Regions from separate parts of the Virgibacillus sp. Bac330 genome, predicted to be linked through region 1. Evidence: riboswitches for the same ligand, from Rfam matches in the RefSeq annotation. Region 1 holds a riboswitch; each other region holds the start of a gene.
The links. Region 1 has a riboswitch for thiamine pyrophosphate ahead of D9780_RS15565 (YkoF family thiamine/hydroxymethylpyrimidine-binding protein). Riboswitches for the same ligand answer to the same signal wherever they lie in the genome.
Positions count from the first base shown of each region.

Region 1 (4,280 bases):
AATCTTCGTAAGTGAAAGGGATTTTTGAAAAAGCTGCTTGATTATTGTCACAAGCTTGTAACGCGAGTTCCGTAATAGACGGAAGTGCAATGCCTTCTAATTGAAAAAGGTCCGCATGTTTTGTAATCGCTTCTGTTAAAGAACCATCAAATACACCATGTCCTGCTTTGGATAAAATAAAGGCTCTCTCTATAAAAGAGATCCACCCGTCCAATTGATGTTCAATAACAATGAGCCCAATTTTTTTATCTTCCTGAATATGTTTCATCGTTTGAATGAATGCCTGTTTTGCTAGTGGATCTAAATTAGCAGTTGGCTCGTCTAAAATTACAAAGTCGGGTTCAAGTGCTAGGATGCATGCTAGCGCGAGCTTTTGCTTTTGTCCTCCAGATAGAGAATGAATGTTTGCTTCTTTATAAGCGGTTAAGCCTACCATCTGCAATACTTCGTCTATCTTTGTGGCAATTTTATCTCTCGGTGTGTCGATGTTCTCCAATCCAAAAGCGATCTCATCTTCTACCGTCAACATACAAAATTGACTTTCAGGATCTTGGAAGACGACACCGACATGTTTACTCATTTCTCCAGGTTTCGTATCTTGAATCGAAGTCCCAAAGATATGGATATCTCCTGCTATTTCCCCATCAAGTTCGCGAGGGTAAATCCCGTTTAAGCAACAAGTTAATGTGCTTTTTCCACTGCCACTTGGTCCGAGTAGAAGCATCGTTTCGCCAGAACGCAAATCAAAGGATAGCTTGTTGATAGTAGGGTGTTCATGCTCGTTAAACCAAAGTGTGAGTTCGCGCACTTGAATCATGATACAGACCTCGCTTTATCTATTTGCTTTCCAAGGGCAAAACTAGATAATACACCTGTCTTAGCTAGTGAGTCACTAATTGCTTTTCCAAGTACACCGGAAATAATTGCGCCACTGATCATTCTAACGATGAGCATGCTAATCACATAAGGTGTGCTTAAAGCAGCATATCCGCCACGAAAATAGCCCCAAACAAAACTAAAAATCGCTGCTCCAACTCCTGCAAGCATTAATACCCATAAGGAATAGCGTTTATATCTTGTCGCAGCAAAAGCAGTCTCTGCACCAAGCCCTTGGATCATTCCAGTAATAATAATGATTGGCCCCATCGCATTGCCTAAGAGCATTTCCACCGTAGCGGCAATTGTTTCGGATAGAAAAGCCGCTCCTGGTTTACGTAATATATAGGCCGCAATAATGGATACGATAAACCAAATTCCAAAAATAAAGTCATAACCAATGGGGCCCATAAATGATACAAGTAGCTTTCCTACTGGGAGGAAAGCTAAATAGACAATCCCAAATACGACCGATAAAACAGCCATAACAATAATTTCTTTTAAACGCCAGTTAGTCATCACTGTTCACATCCTTTTTAGAAGGACTGTTAGCTGATATTGTCGTCGTCATAACGGTGTGAGAAGATCCACTATGTTCCATGTTGACAAAGACTTGTTCCAAGCCATTAAATACATCCTTCCCATCCCCATCTAATCGTGTGGCGTAATGAATGGAGGATACGCGGATGTTTTGCTTTTTCATGGCTTCAATTTGGTCGTAAATGAGATTCATATAGTCGCCGCCACCTAATGGATAGAGAGAAAACTTTCCAGCTACCTCTTGTTTGATCTTCTTGCTCTCTGCCTCGTTTAATCGTCGGTCATCTTCAGCTAAAAATACATCCCCATCAGAATCTCCTGGACAACCGATAGAATAGGTACCACTAAATACGACATGGTAACCTGTTTGTGCGGCATGAAGAAATAAAGCTTTTGTGACATCAAATACATGGGTGATTTTTCCTCTCACACATGTACCGACGTCCGTTGTTTTCACCCAAACTTTAGATGTGTCTACTTCTTTTAATGCTGTTGTAATAACATCCACAAATTGATCTGTCATCGGATAAATGGCAAAATCACAGCCAGCTATTCTACTGTTGTGGCAAGTATGAAATGGATTATTCAATTTTCTTCCTCCTTCTATAAATCATAGTTTTATAATGTACCGCGATGAAATTGTGCTACAAGCGCAAAGGAACTCGTTTTGAACTTTTATAAACAAATTTTCACATAGAACAAAGGCTCGGTGTGCCCGGTTAGCAACGTAGCGAGTGGAACGAATCAACGAAAGTTTTAGGAATCATGCTCCTGCAACAGGAGTATGCCGTCGCCCTGCGGCAAGCCCGTCTTTCGTCGCCTTCCTAATTAGAACTATCGTAAGGCAATGGAGTGAAGTCGCCTAGTTGCTGGGCGCTTGCGCCGGACGTGGCTAAATAACTTAGTTAGTTTATCCACAGCTGCAAAATTTTATAATTTCCTAGACCACAAAAAAGACTGCATTCGTGAAGAAGGCAGTCTTTACCAAATAGACTATGTATGTTGTACTCTCTGGTTTTGACTGCACTTCCCCACGCTAGTATTATCCAGATCGGGTATTAAGGGTCAGAAATTATCCTCTCAGCCATCTAAAATAGCTCCCCTAGTGCAAATAGTTATGCGGTTTTATAGTTTGTTATAGTGAATTATAGTATAGAACGTCAACGTTCACAACCAATTTGTTTGAAGCTTATAAGTAACTTGCATAGTAAATACCATTACCTTATCGAAAATAGCAGTCTATCTGTTTTTGTTTAAATTTGGTTGCAAAAGGTGGTCCATTTCATACTAAATAGGTTATGGTGATGCGAAAAACCATGTTGATTGTGAAATTGCACAGCTGTTTTTGCTTTAGCTATGTTTCAAGTTGTTACATTTAGTTTAAAGACTGGTTTAATTCGAAATAATTATTTAATTAAGATAATATGTTGAATATACAGATTGGAGACCTAATTGAAGTAAGGAAAGGGGGAATTCGTGCATGTATGATTACATTATTATTGGTGGAGGTATTGTAGGTTTAGCAACGGCATGGCAGCTGAAAACAAAGCATCCGCATTCATCCATTGCCGTATTGGAGAAAGAAGCAGCCTGGGCAGCTCATCAAACAGGGAGGAACAGTGGGGTCATTCATAGTGGCATTTATTATAAACCTGGTAGCTTAAAGGCCCAATTAGCGGTGAAGGGTAGAAATTCTATGATTGCATTTTGTCAAAAATATGAGGTGAAACATGAAGTTTGTGGCAAAATCATTGTAGCTACAAGAAAGCGAGAATTACCGTTTATGGATCAACTGTATCACCGAGGTTGTAAAAATGGTTTACAAATAACAAAATTACAAAGAGAGGAAGTTATTGATCATGAGCCATATGTTCAAGCAGAAGGAGGCTTGTATATACCGACAACAGGTATTGTGGATTATCAACAGGTGGCTTATAAATTAGTAGAGTTACTCGCAAACCAAGGAGTTGATTTGTTTTTAAATACACAAGCGCATCAAATAAATGAGAAAGGATTTGAAGTAACGATAGATACGAATCATCAATCTTTGATCGCTAGAAAGGTTATCAATTGTGCGGGCTTGCATAGCGACCAATTGGTTAAACAGTCGGGTATTTTAACGGATGTAAAGATTATCCCTTTTCGTGGGGAGTATTTTACATTAAAAGCAACGAAACATTATGTAGTAAAAAATTTGGTCTATCCAGTACCAGACCCAAAGTATCCATTTTTAGGCGTACATTTGACGAGAGGAATTCATGGTGAAGTGCATGCAGGCCCTAATGCAGTATGGAGTCTTAAAAAAGAAGGATACAATAAGTGGGACATAGATAGGAAAGAAGTACTAGCTACGTTGTTATTTCCAGGATTTTGGCAATTAGCAAAGGCAAATATAAAGGTGGGCGCAATGGAAATGTCGCGTTCTTTGTATAAAGCATTATTTGTAAAAAGTTTGCAGCGTTTTATTCCAGAAATCCAAACAGAGATATGATAAAAGCTCCATCTGGTGTACGCGCACAAGCTATGCTTCGAGATGGAACACTCCTTGATGACTTTTTTATTATACCCGGAAAAAATGTGCTCCACGTTTGCAATGCACCTTCGCCCGCTGCAACAGCTTCGCTAGAGATTGGTAGGATGATAGCTGAACGGGCATCATTATCATAAGTTTTTTCACTAGGAAAGCTTCATTTTACAATTTTATTACAAGGGGGAATACGGGATCAAGTCCGAAGAGAGGGAGATACGAATGTGTAAAAATACAGAGGTAAAAGTTGTTATCATTGAAGATGATCCCATGGTGCAGGAAGTAAACAAAAAGATGGTAGAAAAAGTAAACGGTTTCATTGTTGTCGCTACTGCAA
Region 1 is NZ_CP033048.1:3,331,569-3,335,848, reverse strand. Features, by position in the region: gene D9780_RS15575 (ABC transporter ATP-binding protein) at 1-817, opposite strand, end outside; gene D9780_RS15570 (ECF transporter S component) at 814-1,395, opposite strand; gene D9780_RS15565 (YkoF family thiamine/hydroxymethylpyrimidine-binding protein) at 1,388-2,005, opposite strand; TPP riboswitch at 2,428-2,530, opposite strand; partial or broken gene lhgO (L-2-hydroxyglutarate oxidase) at 2,897-4,083, shown strand; gene D9780_RS15555 (response regulator) at 4,166-4,280, shown strand, end outside.

Region 2 (4,280 bases), 640 kb from region 1:
GAAAGTTTTCAATGTAGAATAAATCTTCATGTAATTGAAGTGGTGTCATAGCGTGAAGAAAATATTTCCCATTAACATTTTTTACTTGGTAGCCTTTAGATTGATTCGATACTTGTGTAACGGCATCGTTACTTAAATCTTCATTAAAATTATCGTATACGATATCTCCGTCCTGGTTACTAATGCGAAAAGTAAGTTCTCCACCAGATTCATAAATGGTTAAGGAGGAGGCAACGGTTATAAGTAGCTCTTCATTGGATGCTGATTCCTTGTTTTTTTCATCAGCGAAGTAAAAATCCGATACGGAAGCCTCTCGTAATTCTTTTTGTAGCGAGTATCTTAAAATATCATTTTCCTCAAATACAGAAGTGGCTTCGCGCTTGATAGAATCTTGAAAAGCGGAGTCAATTAATATATAACTTCCAATGCTGAAGCAGGAGACAGATACGATCATCGTGGAATAAAATATTTTCCAAAATAATTTCATGCTATACCTCCAGTCTATAGCCCACCTTATAGACTGCTACGATTTTATCCTTTAAACCAAGCTTTTGTCGCATACGTTGTACGTGCAGGTCAATCGTCCTGCTTTCGCCGACAAAATCTTCTCCCCAAACTTTCATAGAGATGTTACTCCGAAATAGAGCAATATTTTTATTGTTAATAAATAATAATAATAAGTCGTACTCTTTCGCTGTTAGATTAACAGTTTTTCCTGATTTGGTTACGACTCTGGAAAGCGTATCTATTTTTATATCAAACAATTCTATAAATCGTTTGTTTTTATCATATCTGCGTAAAACAGTTTCCACTCGGGCTAGCAATTCTACGATTTCAAAAGGTTTCGTTAGGTAGTCTTCCGCTCCAAGCTTTAACCCTTTTACTTTATCCGTTACATCTGATTTGGCAGTTAAAAATATGACTGGTATATCGTAAGGCTGGATATATTCTAGTAAATCATAGCCATTAATTTTGGGGAGCATAATATCTAAAATTGCTAAATCAAAATGATTTGCTTCGATCATATCAGCAGCTTGTTCTCCATCATAGGCACAGAAACATTCATATCCTGCATCTCCGAGACTCATTTTTATTAAGTCAGATATTGGTTTTTCATCTTCAACGATTAGTATTCGCACCATTGGGCAAACCTCCCTCTCTTTCATTATAAATTATCTGTGTAACAATGTTGTATCATATTTATCTGGTATATATATCCTTTCGAAATCTATAGGTTATAATAGACTGTTAGCAAGCTATTGCATCGTTCTACTTAAGGAATAAAGAAAGCTACGACATGTCACCAAGTCTTTATGGTGATAGCCGTAGCTTTTAAATGATGAGCTTTGCGGATTTTTATGAAGTTAAAAACCGCAGATGATGCCGTCCGAAATTAATCTAAGTTACCATTTCAACGGATAAAGATTTACGAAGAATTATAAGTTTTGGGCAGCTACAGGGATAGGCCACATGGCTTGATGTTCTGCCATATCCCAGAACATATATTCAAAATAGCTCGTTTTCACAACGATATCTTCCAAGATGGCTAACTCGTGTTCTGGTTTATCTTCCGCAATTGTATTAATTAAATCAATGCAATCGTTAGCTAGTGCTGTAAAATCTTCGGAGGAATACATTTGTACCCAATTGCCGTAAAATTCATGTTCCAAGGCGTTTGGCCAGGCTGCCAATGCTTTGCCAATGTAATTATAACTCCAAGCACAAGCCAGTACGGCGGCGACTGTATTTTCTATGCCACCTTGTTGTGCCACATTTAGCATATAACTTGTGTATGCAGTCGTTGTTGCCGCCGCTTCTGTTTCTTCTAATTCATCAGCAGTTATGCCAAACTTGCTTGCATAGTTACGATGTAAATCCATTTCCATATGCAAGGTTCCATGAAGTAAATTGGCAAACGTTGTCATTGTTGATAAATCATGTGCTTTCGCGCTTCCTAATGCAAACAAGCGAGAATATTCTATTAAATAAACATAGTCTTGCTTCATCCAATGCTTGAACTTTTCCTTATCAAGCCAACCTTCTCCTAACCCTTTTACAAATGGATGCTCCAAATAGGATTTCCAAATGGGCTCTACCTTTTTCCATAAACGATCTGTAAATAGTTGTTGCATCATACTATATTCTCCTCTCGATAATTGAAATTATTTTAATGCTAGAGAAGATGTGGAAACAACAAACCTTTGTAGTTCAGGATAAGACGTACTTGCATCTGGAGAAAATAATATTCCCCATTCTACGATGTAAATAGAACGGGGAAGTGATTGCCTGATTACTATTCATGCAAGTTGTCACTTCCCTACGCTAGTACAAACTAGATCAGGTTCAAAGGGTCAAGTTTCCTTTCTCAGCAATAAAATTGCTCCCCTAGTGAGATATATAATAACACTATGTATTGTCATTAAAGCATAGATGATAGATTTAGGCAAAGGAAGTGAGGATAGTAGTTAGGTTCTTTGCATCTTTTTGGTCTATTAAAAGGCGCTCTCATCAGGTAGGATAAGGGTATTGTATGTAAAGGAGAGGGTTGTTCATGCTTTTAGAAGTTATTGCTACGAACTTAACGGATGTGATAGAAGCAGAGCAGTATGGAGCAGATCGGATTGAACTTAGCCCTGCGATGGCAGAAATAGGGCTTACACCAAGTTACGGTTTACTAAAAAAAGCAGTTGAAGCTGTCCATCTGCCTATCAATGTCATGGTTCGTCCACATAGTCAATCATTTGTATACAACAAATACGATATAGACACGATGAAGGCAGATATAGATCTGATTAAAAAGATGGGTGCAAACGGTATCGTTATTGGGTCATTGACTACTGAAAAAACGATTGATGAAGAAGTGTTGAAACAGTTATTAGACGTGGCTGATGATTTAGATGTAACTTTTCATCGGGCGTTTGATTTTGCTCGTGACCAAGAAGAAGCGTTAGCATGCTTGGCACAATATAAGCAAATAACGACAGTGTTAACTGCAGGAGGTAACTATAAAGCACCTGAGGCTATTCCGCAGCTACAACAATTGATTGATTTGGCTGCGGATACGCATGTAAATATGATGGTGGGGCATGGTTTAAAGCCAGCAACATTTGCTGATGTATACGAGCAAGTGAAGCCCCATGCATTCCACTTCGGTTCTGGCGTTAGAAGGAATGATTCATTCGCCTATAAACTGGATCGCAGCAAGATACAACACATAAAAAATATCACTAGCATTGCATTAATTAAACCTGATGATTCAAAATACTGAAAATGTTCAATAATTATGTGTTCATGATACAAAAAAATCCTTTACAATGGAAGTACAGGTGGTTCCTGTCCAAATCCAAAAGTAAAGGATAATCCGTATGGACAAGAATACACTAAAATCATCATTTGGTAAATGGGTTTCACCTATAAATACGAAAAAACTATTTGAACAAGTAGAAGAAAATAAACAAGATTACTACACAAAAAAGCTAACAACTGCAGCGTATATAAAGCTTATGTTACTTGCCCAACTGCAAGGATTCGAGAGCTTGGAAGAAATGAGCGATGCCCTAATAGATGATGGACTTCAAAAAGCACTGGGGTTTGAATCGATTAGTACATCTCAGCTATCAAGGAAGAATAATGAAATGAATCCAATGATCCTTTCCCATTTATTCTTGGAACTTGTTTACAAAATAAAAGGTATCCAATTTAAAAACGGGAAATACATGCCATTGAAAATCATTGATTCTAGCACGCTTCCATTGAACTTAACGAATCATAAGTGGGCAAAGTTCCGTAAAACAAAAGCAGGAGTTAAGCTACATTTACGACTTGTATTTATGAATAAAGACACCGTCTATCCTGAAAAAGCAGTGATTACAACAGCCAAAGAACATGACAGAAATCAACTGGAAGTTCTCGTAGACGACAAAGAAGCCATGTATGTGTTTGACCGTGGATACGTTGATTATGAACGATTTGATCGAATGACAGATGAAGGCTATTTTTTCGTATCAAGACTGAAGAAAAACGCCATCACTCGTGAAGTAGAATCATTTTCTATACCTAAAGATTCTACGGTTTTATCCGACAAGATGGTTTACATCGGTTCGACGCAAAATCGTACAGAGAATGTATTCCGCCTACTTGAAGTAGTGGATACAAAGGGAAACATTCTACGATTAATTACTAACCGTTTCGATCTAGACTCCGAAGAGATTAGTGAAATTTACCGTCAACGATGGACCATTGAGCTATTTTTCAAGTGGCTCAAACAGCATGTAAAGATC
Region 2 is NZ_CP033048.1:3,971,809-3,976,088, forward strand. Features, by position in the region: gene D9780_RS18445 (sensor histidine kinase) at 1-487, opposite strand, end outside; gene D9780_RS18450 (response regulator transcription factor) at 489-1,142, opposite strand; gene tenA (thiaminase II) at 1,437-2,132, opposite strand; TPP riboswitch at 2,298-2,397, opposite strand; gene D9780_RS18460 (copper homeostasis protein CutC) at 2,552-3,268, shown strand; gene D9780_RS18465 (IS4 family transposase) at 3,366-4,280, shown strand, end outside.
Region 2: linked by a shared signal. The riboswitch ahead of tenA (thiaminase II) and the one ahead of D9780_RS15565 (YkoF family thiamine/hydroxymethylpyrimidine-binding protein) in region 1 are both predicted to bind thiamine pyrophosphate.

Region 3 (4,280 bases), 1.1 Mb from region 1:
TGGGGATGCTGTAAAGCTATTGGGAGAGGAGATTTAAGCCCTTCCCTTGGGATAATTACAATAAGTAGGTAGAGAGTAGCTTCCACTCATTAACATTCATTTTATAAGATAGCATGTTCTTTTACAAAAACCTGTTAGGATCCAATTTTACGTTCTTGTGCACGACAATAGATATAAGAATAAAAAAGTCCTCCTTAATAAACAGAAGGACTTGATAAAAGTGGCTCTTAATAGAAACATAACTTGGCAAAAAATTGGATCCCTGTACGATAAAGTTTAATATTTTACAATTAGATAACCTTTGTTAATATTAAAATTGAAAATCAACTTGCTTGTTTTCTTGATTTTCATACCCTTTCATATAATCAATTCTTCGTTGTGCAGAGGTCTTGCTTACTTGTTCATCGGCATGATAGGAAGAACGCACTAAAGGGCCTGCTTCACAATGTTTAAACCCTTTTTCCAAAGCAATTTGCTTTAATTCTTCAAATTCATCTGGATGATAATAACGTTCAACTGCTAAATGCTTCTTTGTCGGCTGTAAATATTGACCAATTGTCATAATATCTACTTGATGCGCGAGTAAATCATCCATCGCTTGAATGATTTCTTCTTTTTCTTCACCTAAACCAACCATGATACTTGATTTTGTTGGCGTGTTTGGTCGAATTTCCTTTACTCGCTGTAAAAGCTGGAGTGACCGATCGTACATCGCTCGCGCACGTACTCGTTTTGTTAACCTTCGCACCGTTTCAATATTATGGTTAAAAATATCTGGTTCACTATCCATAAGCGTATGTAAACTTTCATAGTCGCCTTTCATATCAGAAGGAAGAATTTCAATCGTACAACCAGGATTTTTCCGTCTAATTGCTCGCACCGTTTCTGCAAAAACAGCTGCCCCACCATCATTTAAATCATCTCGAGCAACAGCTGTAACTACAACATGCTTTAACCCCATGATTTCAACGGAATCTGCTACACGCTCTGGCTCTCCCCAATCCAATTCATTCGGTAGCCCTGTTTTAACAGCACAAAAACGACATCCCCTCGTACACGTGTCTCCTAAAATCATGAAAGTTGCTGTCTTTCTCTCGCTCCAACATTCATGAATATTCGGGCAACGAGCTTCTTCACAAACGGTATTTAAGCGATTTTCACGCATAAGCTTTTTCAAACCACGATAAGATTGGTTCGTATTAATTTTCGTTTTTAACCATTCGGGCTTTCTTAAAGTTGTACTGTTTTTAGACATGTGAAACCACTCCTTCTAATGGTAAATTGGCGTACTCTTTTTCAGCTAACTGATACACTTCATTCCACTGACTTTTTGTTAATGAAAATTTGGTAAGTTCAATACCTAGCCCATCTGAAAAACCTTTTTTAAATGCGGCTTTTACAGTATCATAGGATACATCTTTTTGCAAGATTCGATTTATCGTTGTCGCTTTATTCCAAAAAGCTTGTTTCTTTCGCGCTTTTAATTTTTCACTTGGAAAAACAAACATATCAAACAACATGTCTATATCCATGGAAATAGGAATAGAGCCATGCTGAAGAAGTACGCCTTTTTTTCTCGTTTGCGCATTCCCTGACAGTTTTTTACCATCTGCAACCATTTCATAAAATGCTGGGCGTTCAAAACAAATATTGCTTCTTTCTTTTGAAGCTAATTCCGCATACCCCGCTTCAATGCCCAAGTTTTTATACCCTTCCAAAATCCCTTTTGATAAATCATAATAGGCTTGACGAATAGAGGAAGCAATTGCTGGATGTGACTCTGAAATAACAATGCTGTATGTCAATTCATCGTCATGAAGCACAGCACTTCCTCCAGTCATTCTGCGAACCAATTGGCATTGATGTTTCTTTATGCCATCTAAATCAATTTTTCCTGCTATCTTTTGGAAGTGCCCAACAGAAAGCGTTGGTTTCCTCCATTGATAAAAGCGTAATGTTGGAGGTATTTTCCCTTCTTTATGCCAATGCAATAGTGCCTCATCTAATGCCATATTGATCGCAGCATCATGAGGTACATTTTCTAAAAATCCCCATTGCTCTTTCATTTACAACCGCCTCCAGTAAAGTCAAATTTTGTATGTGGAAGGTTATACCATAATTGTCAAATGGACTACTATTTAATGTAATATTTTACCTATCATTCATTTTATTAGAAAATCATCATAACGCCAAGTCTTATGGCGAAAGCTACCTATTTTTATATGTTACATGCTAAAATTTAAGTTTACCTATCATGCCAGGATATGTATCAAAAATCTGTTACACAAAAGGGACTTAGACGCAACTTGCTCTTATTTAATATTTAGACTTGCTACTTACCTATCCTAAATGGAGATTGAAATCTTACAGCACGTTATATACAAAAATAAAAAACCGCATTCCGCTTACGTGAAATGCAGTCAGGTATGACCACACTTTCCCACGCAGGCATTATCCTGTTCGGGTACAAAGGGTCAGAACGTGCACCGTTCCTCTCAGCTCATCAACTAGCTCCCCTAGTGTTAACAGTTTAAGAAAAAATTTGCTTGTTGCAATGCTTTTAAAAAAACTTTATTTTAGCTAAGTTAAGGTTAGCAATAATACAAAAAAATGTAAAGTGTGAATTTATTAAATACGTCCGTATATATTAAATGATCCTAGCGCTTAAACAACTCTACTCATAAATACTGCATTCGCATTTAAATCCATGCTCTTATATAATATTATTAGGAAAGAAAATCATGGTTTATAAGCACGTTAAAAATCACTCTATACAGAGTTAAATTTAACTCGTTACCTACATCTAATAAATCTTCAATTCGTTGGGGGAGAGTTTTGTTTCACCCCCGCCAATTGTTTAGTAGCCCAAGGGTATGACCTAAAGGTCTCTTACGAAAAGAGATTTAGCTGTTCCCACTTAGACTTGTTCAGCTCACTTCTTCCAATCTTGGATTGGAAATCTTACGGGGTAAATGGTTTTAAAAAATGATCTAATATGGAGGCTACAAAAATGAACTCGATTCTCGATGAAGTTCTGTTAAAATATCAAACCTTAAGTAAAACGGAAAAAAAAGTAGCTGATTATGTCATTAATAATAGTCAACATATGTTAAATATACATATTAAAGATTTAGCAAGTCGTATCGATGTTTCCGTAGCTACGATTACGCGTTTTTGTAAAAAAGTAGGCGTAAGTAACTTTGTAGAATTTAAAATATTATTACGAGATGCGGTCGAACAGACAGTGGAGTCGGATGAAGTAATAGACATAGCGGCTCAAGTTTATCATTCTGTCATTAAATCCACACATTCGATAGCAACCATGAATGATTATGAACGTGTCTCCAACTGGATACAGGAGGCAAATCGAATTCATATTTACGGTATTGGCAGTTCAGGCTTATCTGCTGAGGAACTAAAAATAAGATTAACTCGAATGGGGTATAGTGTAGATACACATACAGACTCGCACGCAATGGTTATTAATGCCTCGATTCTTACCAAAAGTGATGTCGTTATTGCGATATCTTCTTCTGGTCAAACGAAAGAAGTGATCGATAGTGTGCACATCGCCAAATCAAAAGGAGCAAAAATTGTCTCTATTACAAATTTTTCCGAAACAAATTTAGCACATCAATCTGATGCGATTCTATACACTACAAGTATTCAGCACTATCAAGCAAAAGGTTTTATGAACAGTCAATTATCTATTCTAATTTGTTTAGACATTCTTAGTATGATGCTTTTAACAGATGAACAGGCACATGCTACTTATAATCAGACCCTAGCTAAATTAGAAGAATACAAAAAAATATAGCAGTAACCAACTTAATGGTTACTACTATATTTTTGAATTTCATCTACAAAGGTTTCCGTAATTAATTGCGGTCTAGTAATGGCACTACCAACTACAACAAAAAAAGCGCCATTCCTAAGAGCTGCTAGAGCTGTTTCTGGTGTACTAACTTTTCCTTCAGCAATAACTGGAATGGATATTACTGATTGCATCTCACGCAATAATTGAAAATCGTTGGCTGCGATATGTTGGTCTGCCGTTTCTTGTGTGTATCCTACTAAGGTCGTCGATACACAATCAAAACCTAGCGATTCCGCTCGTTTTGCCTCCTCTACTGTAGATATATCCGCCATTAGCTCGGTATCATCAGATTGCTCCTTGATAAAGCGTATCATTTCTTCTAAGTTTTCGTTTTCTGGACGCTTTCGCATCGTTGCATCCATTGCAATAATATTTGCACCTGCATCTAGCAAAGCGGACGCTT
Region 3 is NZ_CP033048.1:9,784-14,063, reverse strand. Features, by position in the region: gene lipA (lipoyl synthase) at 311-1,255, opposite strand; gene D9780_RS00055 (lipoate--protein ligase family protein) at 1,248-2,066, opposite strand; TPP riboswitch at 2,421-2,528, opposite strand; gene D9780_RS00050 (MurR/RpiR family transcriptional regulator) at 3,011-3,817, shown strand; gene D9780_RS00045 (N-acetylmannosamine-6-phosphate 2-epimerase) at 3,829-4,280, opposite strand, start outside.
Region 3: linked by a shared signal. The riboswitch ahead of D9780_RS00055 (lipoate--protein ligase family protein) and the one ahead of D9780_RS15565 (YkoF family thiamine/hydroxymethylpyrimidine-binding protein) in region 1 are both predicted to bind thiamine pyrophosphate.